4 regions of the Marinobacter sp. JSM 1782161 genome follow, and region 2 is predicted to be linked to each of the others. Evidence: riboswitches for the same ligand, from Rfam matches in the RefSeq annotation. Region 2 holds a riboswitch; each other region holds the start of a gene.

Region 1 (4,825 bases), on a different contig from region 2:
TCCAGCCGGACCATGCCGGCGCGGGGCTTGCGCAGGCCGGCCAGCAGGCGCAGCAGGGTGGTCTTGCCCGACCCGTTCGGCCCCACCAGACCGAAGGTTTCCCCCGGCTCGATGCTCAGGTTGACGTTATCCACCAGCTTGCGGCCGTGGACGGTCCAGTCGAGGTGTTCGGCACACAGCTTCATCGCGTTCCGCTCCCCCGGATCAGGATCAGGGCAAACGCCGGCGCGCCGATCAGCGAGGTGATGACGCCGATGGGCAGCACCTGACCGGGCACCAGGATGCGCGACAGGATGTCCGAGCCGATCAGGAACACCGCGCCGGCCAGGGCCGAGGCGGGTACCAGCCGGGCGTGACGGCTGCCGACGATGAAGCGCATGGCGTGGGGAATCACCAGCCCCACGAAGCCGATGGCGCCGACCATGGACACCATCACCGCCGTCACCAGCGCCGTGATGCCGATCAGCAGCCCGCGCACCCGGCGCACGGCGATGCCCAGTGAGGCGGCGCTGTCGGCGCCGAAGGTGAAGGCGTCCAGCGCGCGCATGTGCCACAGGCACACCAGCAGGCCGGCCAGGGCGGTGGGGACCGCCAGGGTGACGTCCTCCCAGCGCACGCCGGACAGGTTGCCCAGCAGCCAGAACATGATGCCCCGGGCCTGCTCGGCGTTGGCGGATTTGGCGATGATGAAAGCCGTCAGGGCGTTGAACAGCTGGGAGCCGGCAATGCCCGCCAGGATAATGGCGCCGGCGGTCTGGATGCCGCGTCCGCCGTTGCCTCCGCTGGCTGCCCGGGCCAGCATCACCACCAGCCCGAACGCCAGGGTGGCGCCGGCGAAGGCACCCGCCGATAGGGTGACAGCTCCGGCGCCAACGCCGATCACCGTGACCGCCACGGCGCCGGTGGAAGCGCCGGCGGAGATGCCCATCAGGAACGGGTCGGCGAGGGCGTTACGCAGCAGCGCCTGCAGCACCACCCCGGCCAGCGCCAGGCCGGAGCCACAGCAGGCGGCGACGATGGCGCGGCTGAGCCGGTAGCTCCAGATGATGCCGGCATCGATCCGGTCCACGGCGTAGCCCGCTCCCCACAGGTGGTTGGCGAGCACCTTGAGGATGGTCTCGATGGGAATCCGGGTCTCGCCGATGGCGGTACCGGCGACCAGCGCGGTCAGCAGTACCGTCGGCGCCAGCCAGAACCAGTGCAGGCGCGGTGCCGTCAGTGGCCAGATCGTCGCGAGGGCGCGGATCATCGGTTGAAGGTCATCTCCGCCAGGGATTCAGACAGCGCTTCCAGGCCAAAGATGGTGCGCAGGGTGGCGCTCATGGCGTGGGCATCCATCTGCACGATGCGGCCTTCCTTGACGGCGGTCATCTGGCTGGCGACGGGATCGGTGCGCAGGAACTCCAGTTTCTTTTCCACGTCGTCGGCGGGGAAGCGGCGACGGTCCATGCGGGCGACGACGATGATGTCCGGGTCGGCCTTGGCGATGGACTCCCAGCCCACGGTGGGCCATTCCTCATCGGACTCGATCACGTTGCGGATGCCCAGCTTGTCCATCATGTAGCCCGGTGCGCCCAGGCGGCCGGCGACGTAGGGATCGATTTCCAGGTCGGCGGAGGAGAACCAGAACACGGCGGACAGGTCGTCCGGCAGATCCAGGTCGCGGGCGCGCGCGACGGCCTTGCTCTCGCGGGCTTTGAGGTCGGCCACCAGCTCGTCGCCGGCGTTTTCCACGTCGTAGATGGTCGCCAGTTCGTGGATCCCCTTGTAGACGGAATCCGTTGAAAACGCGGCGACGCGGGTGCCGTCACCGCCGGTGGAGTTGTCCTTGGTGTCGCAGTCCGCCGGCAGGATGTAGGTGTTGATGCCCAGGTCGTGGAACTGGTCGCGGGTGGCGACGATGCCGGTGGGGCCAACGTGCCACTCGTACTGGACCGCCACCAGGTCCGGCTTGTGATTGACCACGGCTTCGAAGCTGGGGTCGTTGTCGGCGATGCGCTCTATCTGGTCGTTGAGGGCCCTGTATTCCGGCAGCACCGGGTTGAACCACACCGACGTGGCGGACACTTTGTTGCCCAGCCCCAGCGAGTAGAGCATCTCGGTGGCGGACTGGCCGATGGTGACGGTGCTCTGCGGGGCGGCGTCGAATTCGATGTCACGGCCGCAGTTGGTCAGGGTCAATGGGTAGTCGGTGGCCGCTGCAAGCGGCGTGTAGAGGGCCGCTATCGCCAGAAGTAAGCCGCGCAGCGGTCGAGTCGCGTCTGCGGCCCGTTGAAAACGGCTGTTTTGATGGCCTGCTGATTGAGGGGAAGTCATGTCAGTCCCGATCTCCGTTGTCGCTATATGGTTATGTTATAACATAACAGTTAGCTGAGGTTGCAATCGGGGGGATGGAAACGCGTCGGGTCGGCTGGCAGATCGCTGAGATGGGAATCGTCCTTCCTGAACCCCGGGGCACCCCGCCCGGATGGGTGAACGTCGTGTCGGCAGGTCTCCTGACTGACGGGTCGTGGCTGCGCCCGGCCTTCCCGGGGTTTCCCAGTGGCGCGGATGGGCGTGGCTCGCCGCCTACAGTTGCGGGGGCAGTTTCGTTTCGCGGCGGGGCCGCGGCGAATTCCCTGGTCGGGAGCGTCTTGCGATGCTCCGTGCTTCCCGAAGGAAACCGACGAGTGGAGCATAAACAGCTTGGCGGGCCGGAGCAAGTCGGGACGCTCTTGAATACGCGCTCCGGCCCGTCGTGGCGGCGAAAGGTGAGTGTAAAACCTTATAAAGTGGCCCTGCATCGGTCCGGAGGTTGGCCTAGACTGGAGGCCTGGCCGGAACCACCCGACGTTGCCCGGCCCCGGCACGGTAGAGTATCGATAGGCATGATTGGATTGATCCAGAAAGTCTTACTGGAACTGGTGGAAAGCGAAGGCGGACCGGAGGCCTTGGCAGAGGTCCGGGCCAAGGCGGAACTGGCCCCGGGCCAGGATTTCCGGATCGACACCGACTACGACGACGGGCAGTGCCTGCGTCTGATCCGGGCGGCCCAAAGCCATTTCCAGCTGGACGAAGAGACCCTCTGGGCGCTCTACGCCGACTATTTCATCAACATCTCCCGGCGCATGTTCCCCATTTTCTATCAGGTGTCCGGTTCGGCGCGGGATTTCCTCAAACGCCAACCGGCCGTGCACGCCACCCTCGCCGCCGGCCTGCGCGACGAAGACGAGCGCGACCGGGTGCGGGACAAGTTTTCGGTGCGGGAGCAGGGCGATCGCCTGCTGGTCACCTACGGTTCCCCGAATCGCCTGTGCGGGCTCTATGAAGCGCTGTTCCGGCGCTTGTTGCAGGAGTATGGCGAAACCGGCCAGTTCGTGGTGGAACGCTGCCGCAAGCGCGGCGACGCCGCGTGCCGTTTCTGCCTGCAGGTGGAGGCCGCCGGTGACTGACGCCGAAAAGCGCCTGCGCGACGAGATCAACGCCATTGCCGACCAGTTGTGCCAGGCGGTGGACGGCCGCTTCGACTTTCACGTCCACTCGGCTTCCGACGACCTGGATATCCAGAAACTGTCGGTGCTGTCCAACTTCGTGCTGGAGTCGGTGCGCCGCAACCTCGCCGAGCTGGAACGCGTGAAGTCGGATCTGGAGCAGCGCGTGGCGGAGCGCACGCGGCGCCTGAACCTGGTGATCGAAGGGGCCAACGACGGCGTCTGGGAGTGGAATCTTGAGGAAGAGCGCTTGCAGGTCTCGCAACGCTGGCTGGCGATGTGCGGTCGCACCGATCTGGGCACCTCGTTCGCGCCCTCCCACTGGCTCGACATGATCCATCCGGCGGACGTGTCCGGGGTGCGCCAGCAACTGCACGACCACATCAACGGCCTGATACCCCGATTTCGGGCCGAGTACCGCCTGGCCAACGGTCGCGGCGGTTACCGCTGGGTTGTCGCGCGGGGGATCTGCGACCACGATCCGGCCACCGGTACGGCGCGCATGATCTCCGGCACCCAGGCGGACATCACCCGGCAGAAGTTCATCAACCCCGGCACCGGCCTGGCCAACGTCCATTACCTGGAAACCACACTGGCCGACCGTCTGCGGCAGGCCGACGGCGCGGACATCGATATCCTGGCCATCGCCCTGCCCAACCATGCGCTGGTGCGGGAGACGCTGAGTCGCAGGGAGAACGAACTGTTGACGGCTGAGCTGCGCCGGCGCCTGGAGCAATGCGTCCGCGACGGCGAGCTGATCGCCACGCTGTCCGACAGCTCCACGGCGATCCTGCTGCGCGGACCGCGCCGGGAGTCCCTGGAAGAGCGTGCCCGCCAGATACTGGCGCGTTTCGACCGCATCTTCTCCATCGGTGAGCGCAGCGTCTGGCTGTCGGCGGTGGTCGGCACCATGGCGGTGCGCGAGACCCATCTGGACTCCGCCGCGGCCGTGCTGCAGGCCTTGCGGACCCTGATGCGCAAGGCCCGGCAGCAGGGCACCGGGCACTGCCTGCGCTACCAGGACGACATGAGTCGCGAGAACCTGGAGCGCCTGGAAACCGAACAACTGCTGCGCAACGCTCTGCGGCTGGGCTGGGTCGAGCCGTTTCTGCAGCCGCTGGTCAACCTGTACGACGGGCGGATCACCGGCTTCGAGGCCCTGGCCCGGATACGCCACCCGGAACGCGGTCTGATCGGGCCGGGGCAGTTCATTGGCGTGGCGGAAGAAACCGGCCTGATCCGCGAGCTGAGCGAGCAGCTGCAGGACAAACTCATCCCGCTGTTCACCGACCCGCGTCTGCTCCAGGCCTACGGCGAACACTTCAACCTCGGCATCAACCTGTCCGCCGTGCAGC
Region 2 (4,825 bases):
GTGGTTGTCTGGATCAATCCCAACAACCCCAGCGGCGAGCGAATCGAGCGGCAACGGCTCCTGCACTGGCACGAACGCCTGCAATCCCGCGGTGGATGGCTGGTGGTGGACGAGGCGTTCCTGCTCCCGGACGAACCGGGTGAAAGCCTGGCTCCGGTGGCTGACCGTCCGGGACTGGTGATTCTCAAATCCCTGGGTAAGTTCTTTGGCCTGGCGGGGATCCGGGCCGGTGCCGCATTGGGCGATGCGGACATAGTGTCGGCGCTGGCAACCGATCTTGGGCCCTGGGCGCTCAGCACACCGGCCCGCTTTATCATGGCCCGGGCACTTGCCGATGCGGCCTGGCAGGCGCAGACGGTCGAGCGCCTGCGCGCGGACAGTCAGCGTCTGGCGGCCATGCTGGCCCGGCACGGCTTCCCGGTTGTTCAGGGAACGGCGCTGTTCCAGTACGCGCCAACGATCGCGGCCGACGCCTGGGCGGATGCGCTTGCCCAGCGAGGTGTCTACGTGCGCCGGTTCACCAAGCCGGCCGCGCTGCGTTTTGGCCTGCCTGCAACCGAATCCGACTGGCGCCGGCTGCAGCAGGCGCTGCAGGAAATCCAATCCGAAAGAGTCAGGAACACGGCACGATGACCACATTGATGGTGCAGGGTACCACGTCCGACGCCGGCAAGAGCACGGTTGTGGCGGCGCTTTGCCGCTGGCTGGCGCGACAGGGCGTCTCGGTCGCCCCGTTCAAGCCCCAGAACATGGCCCTCAACAGCGCGGTGACCCGCGACGGCGGCGAAATCGGCCGCTCCACCGCATTGCAGGCCCTGGCTTGTGGCCTGGAGCCTCACAGCGACATGAACCCGGTCCTGCTCAAACCGCAGACCGACTGCGGTGCCCAAGTGATCCTGCGCGGCCAGGTTCACGGCAACATGGATGCTTTGGATTACCTCGCTTACAAGGCCGAAGCGGCCAAGTCAGTGATGGCGGCCTGGCGTGACCTGTCCGCGCGCTACGATGTGATCATCGCCGAAGGCGCCGGCAGCCCGGCGGAAATCAACCTGCGCGCCAACGATATTGCCAATATGGGGTTCGCCGAAGCGGCGAATTGCCCGGTCCTCCTGGTGGGGGATATCGAACGCGGCGGCGTATTCGCGCAATTGGTGGGCACGCTGGAGCTGGTGTCTGAGAGCGAACGAGACCGCATTGCGGGATTCGTGATCAACCGGTTCCGGGGCGATCCGGGCCTGCTCACGTCCGGCCTGGAGTGGCTCGAAGAGCGGACCGGCAAGCCGGTGGTGGGTGTGCTGTCGCACCTGAGCGGTCTGCTGCTGGACGCCGAGGACAGCGTTAACCTGACCTCCGTTGCCGGCAACGGCCAGCTCAGGGTGGTGATTCCACGTCTGCCGCGCATGAGCAATCACAACGATTTCGACCCGCTGCGCCTGCACCCGGGCGTGGACCTGAGCTTCGTCGGGGAGGGCGAAGCCATCCCGCCGGCGGACGTGATCATCCTGCCCGGCAGCAAAAGTACGCGCTCCGACCTGGCCTGGCTGAAAGCGCGGGGCTGGCCCGGGGCGATCCGCCGGCATCTGCGCTACGGCGGGCATGTGTTCGGCATCTGCGGCGGCTTCCAGATGCTGGGCGAGTGGGTTGCCGACCCCGACGGCCTGGAAGGGGAGCCGGGCAACAGCGAAGGGCTGGGCCTGCTGCCGCTGAACACCCGGATGGTGGCCGGCAAACAGCTGCGCGAGGTAGCGGGCGAGCTGCGGCTGCCGGGCGGGGACGATATGGCCCCGCTGACCGGCTATGAAATGCACAACGGCGTGACCACCGGCGCCGCGCTGGAACGCCCGATTCTCAACCTGGGCGGTCGCCCCGATGGCGCCGTCAGCGACGATGGCCAGATCATGGGCACCTACGTGCACGGGCTGTTCGACCGGCCTGAGGCCTGCGACGCCCTGCTGGCCGCCTGGGGGCTGCGCGGTGAGGCCGCGGCGGTGGATTACCAGCAGCACCGGCTTGCCCAGCTCGATCGCCTCGCCGACCATCTCGACCAGCAACTGGACACTGAGAGACTCCGGCACTGGCTGGGTCTGCCGAAGGAAACCGAATGACCGATTCCGCCAACGACTTCACCGACGCCGAGCGCCAGGGGCTGTATCGCGCCATTTTTGAGCGTCGCGATGTTCGCTCCCAGTTTCTGCCCGATCCGATACCGCCCGGGGTGCTTGGGCGGCTCATCGAAGCGGCCCACCACGCGCCGTCCGTGGGTTTTATGCAGCCCTGGGATTTCCTGGTGATCGAAAGCACCGAGGTACGTCGCCGGGTGCTGGAGAACTTCGAGCAGGAGAACCAGCGGGCCGCTGACAATTACGAGGGCGAACGCCAGGGCACCTACCGCAGCCTCAAACTGCAGGGCATCCTCGACAGCCCGCTCAACCTCTGCATCACCTGCGATCGCAGCCGCGGCGGCCCCAAGGTGCTGGGGCGCAACAGCATCGTCGAAACCGACCTGTTCAGCACTTGCCTGGCGGTGCAGAACCTGTGGCTGGCGGCCCGTGCCGAAGGCATCGGCGTCGGCTGGGTCAGCATCCTCGACCAGGAGCGGTTGGCCGAGGTGCTGGCGTTGCCTGAGAACGTCTATCCGCTGGCGTATCTGTGTGTGGGGTATGTGAGCGAGTTTCTCGAGCAGCCCGAGCTGCAGGCCAGGGGCTGGCGTTCGCGTCTGCCTCTGGAGCAGCTGGTGCATCACGACGGCTGGCAAAAAGCGTTGCCGGATGGCCACCCGTTGGCCGACTGGCTGGCCCACAGAACACCCCGAAAATAGGGCGGTCCGGCGGTCCCACATTGCGCCCGCCGGGGCGTTGAATTACGATATCCACCTCGAAGACGGGTGCCCCTGCCACAGGGGATAATCGGGAAGTATGGTGCGGCCTCAGGCCCATTCCATCGCTGCCCCCGCATCGGTAATAAACGCGTAGTCTGCAACATGCCACTGGCCAACGCCGGGAAGGTGCAGATGATGGCGCTCGAAAAGGCGCCCCGTTTTAAGCCCGAAGACCGGCCTGTCATTCCTGCTATCCACCAGTGGTGCGGCGGGCACCAAGGAGTTGATATGTCTGCGTTTTCCTCATCCTCCAGCGAATCGGTTTCCGGTTCCCGGGTTTCATCGGCCGTCCAGCAGGGCGCTGTTGCGGTCTTCGGCGCGTTGATCCTTTACGCCGTTGGCTTCCTGCCGATGAGCGCGGCCCACAACGCCGCGCACGATACCCGGCACACGTTCGTTTTCCCCTGCCACTGAGCGCTGTCCGATCGTAGGCTATCCGTTCATGGATAGTCTTCCGCAGCGCCCGGCGTTGGCACAACGACCGTTCTATTTCCTGCTGGAGGGAAATCCATGTTCCGCTCATTGATACTCAGCGCCTGCGTTATTGGCGTTGTCGCCGGTCTGGCCATGACCGCGTTTCAATCCTTTGGCGTCACACCGATCATTCTCGCGGCCGAACAGTACGAGGTCAGCGAACCGGCCGAGCCGGAAAGCGCCCATCCGCATGAGGCGGCCGGCCATACTCACGAGCACGGCCAAGCGGGCGACCATCACCACCACGGCGGTGACGAGTGGGCCCCGGCCGACGGCTTCGAGCGCACGTTCTACTCGGCGGTTTCCAACATCTGCGCCGGTATCGGTTTCGCCGCGCTGCTGCTGGTGGTCATGAATCAGCTGCGTGAACGCGGCCGCATGACGCCCAACGCCAGTCGCGGGCTCCTGCTGGGGGCGCTCGGCTTTGTCGCCGTGTTCATGGCCCCGTCGCTTGGGCTGCCGCCGGAAGTGCCGGGTGCCAGTGCCGCCGCCCTGGAATCGCGCCAGCTTTGGTGGGTTGCCACGGTACTGCTGACCGTCGCCGGACTCGGTATCCTCTTCCTGGCCGGCGGCTGGCAGCGCATCCTGGGTGTGCCGTTGTTGCTGGTGACGCACTTTTTCGTGCCCACCCACGAGGGCCCGATGTTCTCGCATCCCGATCCGGACGCCGTCACAGCGTTGAACGAGCTCCACCATCAATTCATCTGGGCAACCGGCCTCTCCAATCTGGCGTTCTGGCTCCTGATTGGCGTGCTGTGCGCGGTTACCCTCAATTACCTGTCACGGACAGGTCGCATCCATCATGAACAAGTTCCTGCCTGAGTTTCCGTTCTCGGCCGTTGTCGGCCAGGACGATCTCAAGACAGCGTTGCTGCTGAACGCCATCAACCCTCGAGTCGGTGGCGTTTTGATCAGCGGTCCCCGAGGCAGCGCCAAATCGACCCTGGCCCGGGCCCTGGCCGACATCCTGCCGCCATCGAGCGAAGGGGTTCGTCCGCCATTCGTGAACATGCCTCTGGGTACCAGCGAGGATCGCCTGATCGGCAGCCTCGACCTGAAACGCGTGCTGGCGGATCAGGACGTGGCTTTCGAACCGGGCTTGCTGGCCCGGGCGGACGGCGGCGTGCTGTACGTCGACGAAGTGAACCTGCTGCCGGACGCCCTGGTGGACCTGCTGTTGGATGCGGCTGCACGCGGCATCAACGTGGTGGAGCGGGATGGCATCAGCCACAGCCACGCGGCCCGGTTCGCCCTGATCGGCACCATGAACCCGGACGAGGGCGAATTGCGCCCGCAACTGCTCGACCGATTCGGGCTGTGCGTCGAGATGCAAGGCACCATTCCGGTGACCGACCGCATCGCCATCGTTCAGCAGCGCGAGGCGTTCGAGCGGGATCCGGACGCCTTCTGTGCCGAATTCCGGTCGCAGCAGGCCCAGCTCGGCGATCGCCTGGCCGCGGCCCGGGATCGGTT
Region 3 (4,825 bases), on a different contig from region 2:
CCGCCGAGGACGCGGACATCACCCTGCGCCTGCATCAGGCCCTGCGCCCACGCCTGGCCAGGGAAGGCAAGCTGGAAAGCGTCTACACCGACATCGACCTGCCGCTGGTGCCGGTGCTGTCACGCATGGAGCAGCGCGGTGTGATGATCGACGCCGGCACGCTCAAGCGCCACAGCCAGGAGCTGGCCGAGCGCATGGCGGAGCTGGAGAAGGCCGCCCACGATGAGGCCGGTGAAACCTTCAACCTGGGGTCCCCCAAGCAGTTGCAGGCCATCTTCTACGAGAAGCTGGGGCTGCCGGTGATCAAGAAGACGCCCAAGGGCGCACCGTCCACCGCCGAGCCGGTGCTGCAGGAACTGGCCCACGACTACAAGCTGCCGCACCTGATCCTGGAGCACCGCAGCCTGAGCAAGCTCAAGTCCACCTACACCGATCGCCTGCCGGAGATGATCAGCGCCCGGGACAACCGCGTGCACACCTCCTATCACCAGGCGGTGGCGGCCACCGGGCGCCTGTCGTCCTCCGAACCCAACCTGCAGAACATTCCCATCCGCACCCACGAGGGCCGGCGCATTCGCCAGGCGTTCATCGCGCCGGAGGGCTACAAGCTGGTAGCGGCGGACTATTCCCAGATCGAGCTGCGCATCATGGCGCACCTGTCCGGCGACGAGGGGCTGCTCAAGGCTTTCGCCGAGGGCAAGGACATCCACAAGGCCACCGCCGCCGAGGTCTTCGACACCACGGTGGACAAGGTCACGTCCGACCAGCGCCGCAGCGCCAAGGCCATCAACTTTGGCCTGATCTACGGCATGTCCGCCTTCGGCCTGTCGCGCCAGCTGGGCGTGGAACGCAAGCTCGCCCAGGAGTACATCGACCTCTATTTCCACCGCTACCCCGGTGTTCGCCAGTACATGGACGACATCCGCAAGCAGGCCCACGACGACGGTTACGTGGAAACCCTGTTCGGCCGTCGCCTGTACCTGCCAGAGATCAACGCCAAGAACAAACAGATGCAGCAGGCCGCCGAGCGCACCGCAATCAACGCGCCCATGCAGGGCACCGCGGCGGACATCATCAAGAAGGCGATGGTGACGGTGGAGAACTGGCTGCTGGACCAGCACGCCAGGGACGCCCGCATGGTCATGCAGGTCCACGACGAATTGATCCTGGAAGTGAAGGAGTCGGCCCTGGACGACGTCATCAAGGGCCTCACCGATCGCATGTCAGCCGCCGCCGACCTCAAGGTGCCGCTGCTGGTGGAAGCCGGTGTCGGCGACAACTGGGACGAGGCGCACTAGCGACCTCGCCCCGGCTGCGTTCAGTAGCGGTAGCGCAGGGAGGCCAGCAACGCCCGTTGCTGGCCAGAGTATCCGGCCACGGTGACCGCCTCCTGATCGAGCAAGTTGCGCCCCTTGAGCGTCAGGTCGAGGCGGTCGGTCGCGGCATAGGCCAGCGTCAGGTTGGTCATCCCATAACCGGGAATGTCGCTGTCCGCCGCCGTATCCACCGAATCCGTCCGCCCCAGCCATTCCAGGCTCGCTTCCAGCGGCCCGAACGTTTTTGTTCCCGCCAGGCGCCCGTTCCACTTGGGTCGCCGGGCCAGGGCATCGCCGGTGTCGTCATCGGTGGCGCGGGTATAGCCGGCGCCCATTTCCAGCCGCCAGTCACCGCCCCGGTAGATGACGCTCAGTTCCGTACCTTCCGCCGTCGCCGACTCCGTGTTGTAGGGAATGAACAAGGCGTCCAGCTGGATCAGGTCATCGAAGTTGGTGCGATAGGCCGCCCACTCATAGGACAGACGTCCGACACTGCCCTTGAGCCCTACTTCGTAGGTTTCCGAGGTTTCCGCGTCCAGGTCCGGGTTGGCGCCAAACGGCGAATACAGATCGTTGAAGTTGGGCGCCTTGAAGCCGGTGCCGTAGCTGACGTAGGGCTTGAGCGCGGGCGTCAGCTGGTAGCCTACCGATACCGCCCCGGTGGTCTCGTCGCCGTAGGCCTGGTTGTTGTCGTAGCGCAGCGACGTCTCCACATGCAGCGGCTGATCGACGGTCTGCCACTGACCAAACACCGCATTGTTGTAGCGAGCGTCTTCCGTGTAGGCCGTCGAGGCCTCCACACGCTCTTCAACCCGCTCGACGCCCACGGTCAGCAGCTGGTGGCCAGTGAGGTAGGCATCGGACTGGACCAGGTACTGGCGGCGCCGGGTTTCATAGTCAAAGTAATCCGACTGGTCGATAAAGTTGTCGTTGTCCTCGCGCCCGTAGCCGATCTGGGCGTGCAAGGTGACATCGTCGCTGGCGGCGAAATCGGCGAAAACCCGCCCGGACTGCTGCACGAACTCGTTCCAGTAGCGCTGATCGGCTGTACCGAAAACGCTGTCGTAATCGTTCTCGCCCTGGGCGTGCATCGCGTTGAGGCCGAGCGACAGGCGATCATTCACCCGCTGATCCACGCTGGCGCTGAACGACTGGCTCTCGAAACCGTCGTCATCGCGCTGATTGCTGACCGGCTGGGAATCCACACCATCGGTCTCATACATCGACGCCGACAGGCTGTAGGCCGTATCGCCGGTGCGGCCCGAGAAGTGCTGGGTCAGGCGCGAGGAGCCCTCGGTACCGGCGCTCACCTCCGAAATGGCTTCCGGCTCCGGCGTGCCCCGGCGCGTGAATATCTGGATCACCCCACCGATGGCCTCCGAGCCGTAGAGGCTGGAGCGCGGACCACGCACCACTTCGATGCGATCCACCAGCGCCAGGGGAATGTTTTCCAACTGGGCCGTGCCCGCCGTTGCACCGCCGACTTTCAGGCCGTCCACCAGCACCAGCACGTGATCGGAATTCGAACCCCGCATGAACACGCTGGACTGCTTGCCGGCACCACCACTCTGGGACACGGTCACGCCGGGAACACCGCGCAACAGGTCCTCGATGCTGCTGGCCGTGCTGCGCTGGATGTCCTGCCGGCTGATGACCGTCACCGAGGCGTTCACCTCGTCGGCCGTTTGCGCGGTCCGGGTCGCGGTCACCACAAGGGGATTGAGAATGTCCGCGTTGAGCGGGGCGGCAAGACAGCCGGTCATCAGGCCGGCGGCCAGGGAAAAGGGCTTGTTCACAGAGGGCGTCCTGGGTTCGCATCCGGTTCAGTCGAAGCCGGTGGACGGAGGACGCGCGGTTACGGGATGGGCAACCACCGGTGAAGCCCTCCGCAGCACCGCATGCACCGGCCAGGATCAGAGAGATCCCTGCCGGGAAGCAGGTGGCCGGTCTCCGGGCTCATTCCTTCCCCGGGATCGGGGCCGGCAGCGCCTTCCCGGACCGGAGGTCCAGTGGCCTTGCTGCTGCAGAGGAATTTACCGTTGCGGGGGCAGCACTGGGTTTGCACCAGTTTCCCGTTTCACTCGCCGTGCGAGCACCGCCTGCCAATTGACGCCGGTGACGCACGCGTCACCGAACTTGCCGGGACTTTAGGAGGACTGGCCCACCGGGTCAACGCATTTTCCCGGATTTTCTCATTCCCCTGCACGCCCGCCGAACTCACCACAACGGTGCAGGCCGAACCCGTGATGCGTCATGGCGGTGCGTAATTCCATGCAAAGCTGACGTTTTCGCCTTTTATTTCAGGATTTTAACGATAGGCACATTTTTAGCTTAATATTCAGGGTCGATAACGCGCACGCTCTGATCCCCCACAGGCTCGGGACCGTCCAGACGCAAGAGCGCTTTGAAATGAGGTACGACAATGACGACGCTAGCAGCAGAACGCAGTTGGCTACTGGATCGCGGACTCCTCAAACTCGTCCACCAGTGCCGCCGACTGATCCTGGCGGAATTCGGCGTTAAGCTTCACCTGACCGACAACGACCTGGAGGACCAGTTGGCGTCCTACGCCAGGCAATCCCGCTCCAGCCACCTGAACAACGCCTGGGAAGAGCTCAAGAAACAGGTTCCGGATCTTGCCAAGCAGGACGACGACAAGCCGCGCAATTACCGCGGCCAGGAGTTGGCGGAGCCGGCCGCGGCGGCCAAGAAAGAGGAACCGGCCAGCAGCAGCAAGACCCGCACCATCACCTACCGGGGCCGCAAAATGGAAGTGCCCGCCTGATCGCGGCACGCCGACGGCGCGTTCAATCCACCGGGTCGGGAGTCCATCGCGGCGCGGGCCGCCAGAAGCTGTCCCCGCCCTCGCCGACCCGCTCGACCGGATAGCTGTAGACCCGCTGCAGGCGCTCCGACGACAGCATTTCAGACGCCGAACCGGCATCGTGGTGACCGTCGGGATACAGTAACAGGACCCGGTCGGCGTAGCGTGCCGCCAGGTTGATGTCGTGAACGGTCATGACCACTAACCGCCGCTGCTCCCGCGCCAGCGCACACAGGGTTGCCATCAGTTCCGCCTGGTGGCGCAGATCCAGATGATTCACCGGCTCGTCCAGCAACAGGACGCCGGGGGCCTGGGTCAGCAGGGTTGCCATGGCCACCCGGCGCTGTTCGCCGCCGGACAGGCGGTCGACCCGAGCCTCCGCCAGACCTTCCAGCCCACAGCTCGCCAACGCCCGGCGGATGATGACCTGATCATTCGCTCCCAGCGCCTGCCAGCCCGGTCGGTGCGCGTAACGGCCGGCCCCGACGGCTTCGGTTACGGTAAACGGAAAATCCATCGGCGACTGCTGCAGCAACAGGCCAACGCGACGCGCCAGCACTTTGCGCGGGCAGCGCCGGATGTCCACGCCATCGACAAACACCCGTCCCGCCAACACCGGCAGCAGACCAGCCAGAGTCAGCAGCAGCGAGGATTTGCCGACACCGTTCTCCCCCAGGATGGCCCA
Region 4 (4,825 bases), on a different contig from region 2:
ACTGGTCGAAACTGCTTTGATCGAACAAGAAAGCCGGACCCACAAGCGAAAGGAATACTGACATGTCCGACGTCGTCGCCTGTATCGATGGTTCCCGTGCCACCACCGCGGTGTGCGATTACGCCGCCTGGGCCAGCCAGCGCCTGGATGCGCCCGTCACCCTGTTTCACGTGCTGGATCAGGAGCGCTACCCGACCGAGCCGGACCTGGCGGGCAGCATCGGGCTGGGCAGTCGCGAGCACCTGCTCGAGGAGCTGGCGGACCTGGACCAGCGTCGCAGCAAGCTGGCCCTGGAGCAGGGGCGCCACATGCTGGATGCGGCGGAGTCGCGGATCCGCGAGGACGGCGTCAGCGAGGTCCGCCAGCGCCAGCGCCATGGCGACCTGGCGGAAAGCCTGCTCGACATCGAAGACGAAACCCGCCTGCTGGTGATGGGGCTGCACGGGGAGAGCAGCACCGATCGCGATGTTCACATCGGCAGCCAGCTGGAAACCGTGATCCGTACCCTGCACCGGCCCATGCTGTTGGTGCCGGATGAGTATCGCGAGCCGCGCAGCGCCATGCTCGCCTTCGACGCCAGCGAGACCATGCAGAAAGGCGTGGATCTGCTGGCCAACAGCCCGATCTTCCGCAAGGTTCCGCTGCATCTGGTGATGGTTGGCGACGAGACCGATGAACGCCGTGCGGCCCTGGACGCCGCCGCGCAGAAGCTGGAAGCGGCCGGTTGCTCGGTGGAGGTGGCGGTGCGGGCTGGAGACGTGGAAAAAACCCTGCACGCCTACCAGGAAGAGCAGGGCATCGACCTGATGGTGATGGGCGCCTACGGCCATTCCCGCATCCGTCAGTTCCTGGTGGGCAGCACCACCACCAGCATGCTCAAGACCAGCGAAACGCCGCTGATCATCCTTCGATAGTAAGTGCTTGCTTGCGCCGTTGGCTTCTCATGCCGGCGTCTATCCTGTCAGCGTGAGAGCCGGATGTCCCCGTAGTAGGCGGTGGCGGCCGAGCCGGTATTGTCGCCGTCCGTCATCACGGCAATGCCGGTTATGCGCGGCGGATCCTCGCCGAAGGCGGCGCGGTAGTCCGCCACCAGATCCCGGCTCTCCTCCATCCACTGTCCCGCATGGTCCGATCCGCTCTGCACCGCGATCATTCGTGTTTCCTCACTGAACGGGTTGGGCACGGATTCGCCCCGGGGCAGGCGGTTGGCCCAGATGTAGTTGAGCGCGCTGCCGGGCAGGGCGTCGCCGTGAACCAGCTCCACCGCTTTGCGTTTGGCCCGCTCGAAAAACCCCGCCTTGTCCGGTTCGAAGGCAAACGCCACGTAGATCCGGGCGGGATAGTCGTCACCGTCCTTGCGGCGTGCGTCCCCCTTTGCGTAAACGCCGTCCACTTTCCAGCGCCAGTGCAGCACCAGCTTTTCACCGGGCTCGATGTCGACCCGGTGAATCAGTCCCGAGGCGCCGCCGTCGGTGTCCGCGCGCAGCACTTGGGTACCCTGGTCGTCGACCAGTCGGTAGCGGGTGTGGGTATCGATATCGGGGAAGGTCAGCGGGGTCCAGCCGTCGTCCAGGGTCTGCAGGGTGGAGAAGGGCGTCAGCGACTCGGCGGTGGCCGGAACGCTCTGCAGCGCCAGCGCCGCCACCAGTAGGGATGTGGCCATTCGTATCAACATTGGCTTGTTCCTGTCAGGCTTCATCTATATAGTGCTCTTATCCTTGGTTAGACACCAGATCTAGTGGTTTATCGTTAACCAGCGCACTGCCAACCGGGAGTCGTAAGGCGCTCCCGGCTGCACAGCGCCGTTATCCACAACCTCTGGTGTCCGGGAATCCGGTGAGAATCCGGAACTGACGCGCAGCGGTATTGGGGCACGAGCGTGACACGATGACACTGGCATCTGCTGGGAAGTCGTTACGCGAGGCGAACCGGAACGGTTCAGACCCCTGAGTCCGAAGACCTGCCAGGGAGGTGTGGCCCCACCAATGGGACCACGCGACTGCACCTTCGCGACTCAGGGTGAGCAGCAAACGGCAATCCGACTCCACACCCCCGTGGAGGCCTGCCGTCCTGCGTACGCGAAGGTAAGACTTTTGACAACGCGTACCCAGGAGAACCGTCATGTCCAGCGCTGCAGCAGCCCCAACCGATGCCCAGGAACAGACCCTGGCCCTCCGAGTCATCAAGCGAAACGGCCAGTTGGTCGATTTCGATGCCAGCAAGATCAGTGTCGCCATCACCAAGGCGTTCCTCGCCGTGGAAGGCGAGAAAGCCGCCGGTTCTGCCCGTATCCACGACAGCGTCCGCCGCGTCAGCCGTCAGGTCATCCAGGCCCTGAGCCGGCGCCTGCAGGCTGGCGGCACCGTGCACATCGAAGACATTCAGGATCAGGTGGAACTGGCCCTGATGCGGGCCGAGGAACAGAAGGTGGCCCGGGCCTACGTGCTGTACCGCGAAGCCCACGCCCAGGAACGTGCCACCCAGGCGCCGGTGGAAGCCCATCCCACCCTGACGGTCTCCCTGGCCAACGGCCAGACCGTGCCGCTGGACGTGGGCCTGATGAAACATCAGGTGGAGCAGGCCTGCGCCGGACTGGACGCGGTGGACGCCGAAAGCGTGGTGGAAGACGCCGTGCGCAACCTCTACGACGGCATTCCCGAGAAAGACGTGCTCAACGCCCTGGTCATGACCGCCCGCGGGCGCATCGAGCAGGAGCCGGACTACAGTGCCGTCACCGCCCGCCTGCTGCTGGAACAGCTGCGTCTGGAGGCCGGTCAGGCCCTGTCCCTGCCGCTCGATCAGACCCTGGCCGAGGTTTATCCACAGGCGCTGTCCAGTTTCATCGGTTTCGGGATCGAGCGTGAGCTGCTGGACCCGGCCCTGGGCGAGTTCGACCTGGAGCGCCTGGGCGCTGAAATCAAACCCGAGCGCGACCGGCAGTTCGGCTTCCTCGGCCTGCAGACCCTGTACGACCGCTACTTCGTCCATTTCGAGGACCAGCGCCTGGAGCTGCCGCAGGTCTTCTTCATGCGTGTCGCCATGGGCCTGGCTTTGCGCGAGGACGACCGCAACGCCCGCGCCATCGAGTTCTACGATCTGCTGTCGTCGTTCGACTACATGGCTTCCACGCCGACGCTGTTCAACAGTGGCACCCGGCACTCGCAGCTGTCCTCCTGCTACCTGACCACTGTGTCCGACGACCTGGAAGGCATCTACGGCGCCATCAAGGACAACGCGCTGCTGTCCAAGTGGGCCGGCGGCCTGGGCAACGACTGGACGCCGGTGCGTTCGCTGGGCTCCCACATCAAGGGCACCAACGGCCGCAGCCAGGGCGTCGTGCCGTTCCTGAAAGTGGTCAACGACACCGCCGTGGCGGTCAACCAGGGCGGCAAGCGCAAGGGCGCGGTCTGCGCTTACCTGGAAAGCTGGCACCTGGACATCGAGGAGTTCCTGGAACTGCGCAAGAACACCGGCGACGAGCGTCGCCGCACCCACGACATGAACACCGCCAACTGGGTGCCGGACCTGCTGATCGAGCGCATGCGCGCCGATGCCGACTGGACGCTGTTCTCGCCGAGCGACGTGGGCGACCTGCACGACCTTTACGGCAACGAATTCCGCACCCGCTATGAAGAATACGAGGCGATGGCCGAGCGCGGCGAGATCAAGCTATCCAAGAAGATTTCCGCCAAGCAGCTCTGGCGCAAGATGCTGACTGTGCTGTTCGAGACCGGTCACCCCTGGATCACCTTCAAGGATCCCTGCAACCTGCGTTCGCCGCAGCAGCACAGGGGCGTGGTCCACTCCTCCAACCTGTGCACCGAGATCACCCTGAACACCAGCGCCGACGAGATCGCCGTGTGCAACCTGGGCTCGATCAACCTGGCGGCCCACATCGACAACGGCGAGCTGGACGTGCTGCGCCTGGAGAAGACCGTTAACACGGCGGTTCGGATGCTCGACAACGTCATCGACATCAACTTCTACGCCGTGCCTCAGGCGCGCCAATCCAACCTGCGCCACCGTCCGGTGGGCATGGGCATCATGGGCTTTCAGGACGCGCTTTACCGCCTGGGCCACGCCTACGCCAGTCCGGAAGCGGTGGAATTCGCCGACCTGGCCATGGAGCAGATCAGCTACTTCGCCCTGCGGACCTCCGCCCTGCTGGCGAAGGAGCGTGGCGCCTATGAAAGCTACGAGGGCTCGCTCTGGTCGCAGGGCATCCTGCCCATCGATTCGTTGAACAACCTCAAGGAAGCGCGTCGCGAGGGCGACCTGAGCGTCAACACCGAGACGCGCCTGGACTGGGAGCCGGTGCGCAAACTGATCGCCGAGCATGGCATCCGCAACTCCAACGTCATGGCCATCGCGCCGACCGCGACCATCTCCAACATCGTCGGCGTTAGCCAGTCCATCGAACCGGCGTACCAGAACCTGTTCGTCAAATCGAACCTGTCCGGCGAGTTCACGGTGATCAATCCTTCGCTGGTGGCGGACCTGAAAGCCGAAGGGCTATGGGACAACGTGATGGTCAACGACCTGAAGTATTACGACGGATCGGTACAACAGATCGACCGCATTCCGCAGGCGATCAAGGCCCGCTACGCCACCGCCTTCGAGATGGACGCCCGCTGGCTGGTGGAAGCCGCCGCGCGCCGCCAGAAATGGCTGGACCAGGCCCAGAGCCTGAACCTGTACATGGCCGAGCCGTCCGGTCGCAAGCTGGACGAACTCTATCAACTGGCGTGGGAACGCGGTCTGAAGACCACCTACTACCTGCGCTCGCTGGGCGCGACCGGCGCAGAGAAAAGTACGCCGGTGGCCG

What was found. Region 2 has a riboswitch for cobalamin ahead of GQB00_RS03200 (CbtB domain-containing protein). Riboswitches for the same ligand answer to the same signal wherever they lie in the genome.
Region 1: linked by a shared signal. The riboswitch ahead of GQB00_RS18395 (ABC transporter substrate-binding protein) and the one ahead of GQB00_RS03200 (CbtB domain-containing protein) in region 2 are both predicted to bind cobalamin.
Region 3: linked by a shared signal. The riboswitch ahead of GQB00_RS19835 (TonB-dependent receptor domain-containing protein) and the one ahead of GQB00_RS03200 (CbtB domain-containing protein) in region 2 are both predicted to bind cobalamin.
Region 4: linked by a shared signal. The riboswitch ahead of GQB00_RS16595 (ribonucleoside-diphosphate reductase subunit alpha) and the one ahead of GQB00_RS03200 (CbtB domain-containing protein) in region 2 are both predicted to bind cobalamin.

What each region holds. Positions count from the first base shown of each region.
Region 1 covers NZ_WSSA01000004.1:431,829-436,653, forward strand. The annotation lists gene GQB00_RS18385 (ABC transporter ATP-binding protein) at 1-185, opposite strand, end outside; gene GQB00_RS18390 (FecCD family ABC transporter permease) at 182-1,249, opposite strand; gene GQB00_RS18395 (ABC transporter substrate-binding protein) at 1,246-2,316, opposite strand; cobalamin riboswitch at 2,468-2,682, opposite strand; gene GQB00_RS18400 (heme NO-binding domain-containing protein) at 2,868-3,431, shown strand; gene GQB00_RS18405 (putative bifunctional diguanylate cyclase/phosphodiesterase) at 3,424-4,825, shown strand, end outside.
Region 2 covers NZ_WSSA01000002.1:726,339-731,163, reverse strand. The annotation lists gene cobD (threonine-phosphate decarboxylase CobD) at 1-633, shown strand, start outside; gene GQB00_RS03210 (cobyric acid synthase) at 630-2,105, shown strand; gene bluB (5,6-dimethylbenzimidazole synthase) at 2,102-2,818, shown strand; cobalamin riboswitch at 2,866-3,075, shown strand; gene GQB00_RS03200 (CbtB domain-containing protein) at 3,107-3,292, shown strand; gene GQB00_RS03195 (CbtA family protein) at 3,389-4,174, shown strand; partial or broken gene GQB00_RS21790 (ATP-binding protein) at 4,155-4,825, shown strand, end outside.
Region 3 covers NZ_WSSA01000005.1:143,443-148,267, forward strand. The annotation lists gene polA (DNA polymerase I) at 1-1,298, shown strand, start outside; gene GQB00_RS19835 (TonB-dependent receptor domain-containing protein) at 1,319-3,112, opposite strand; cobalamin riboswitch at 3,240-3,431, opposite strand; gene GQB00_RS19840 (hypothetical protein) at 3,739-4,101, shown strand; gene GQB00_RS19845 (ABC transporter ATP-binding protein) at 4,124-4,825, opposite strand, start outside.
Region 4 covers NZ_WSSA01000004.1:39,612-44,436, reverse strand. The annotation lists gene GQB00_RS16605 (universal stress protein) at 63-914, shown strand; gene GQB00_RS16600 (DUF3047 domain-containing protein) at 962-1,675, opposite strand; cobalamin riboswitch at 1,803-1,983, shown strand; gene GQB00_RS16595 (ribonucleoside-diphosphate reductase subunit alpha) at 2,122-4,825, shown strand, end outside.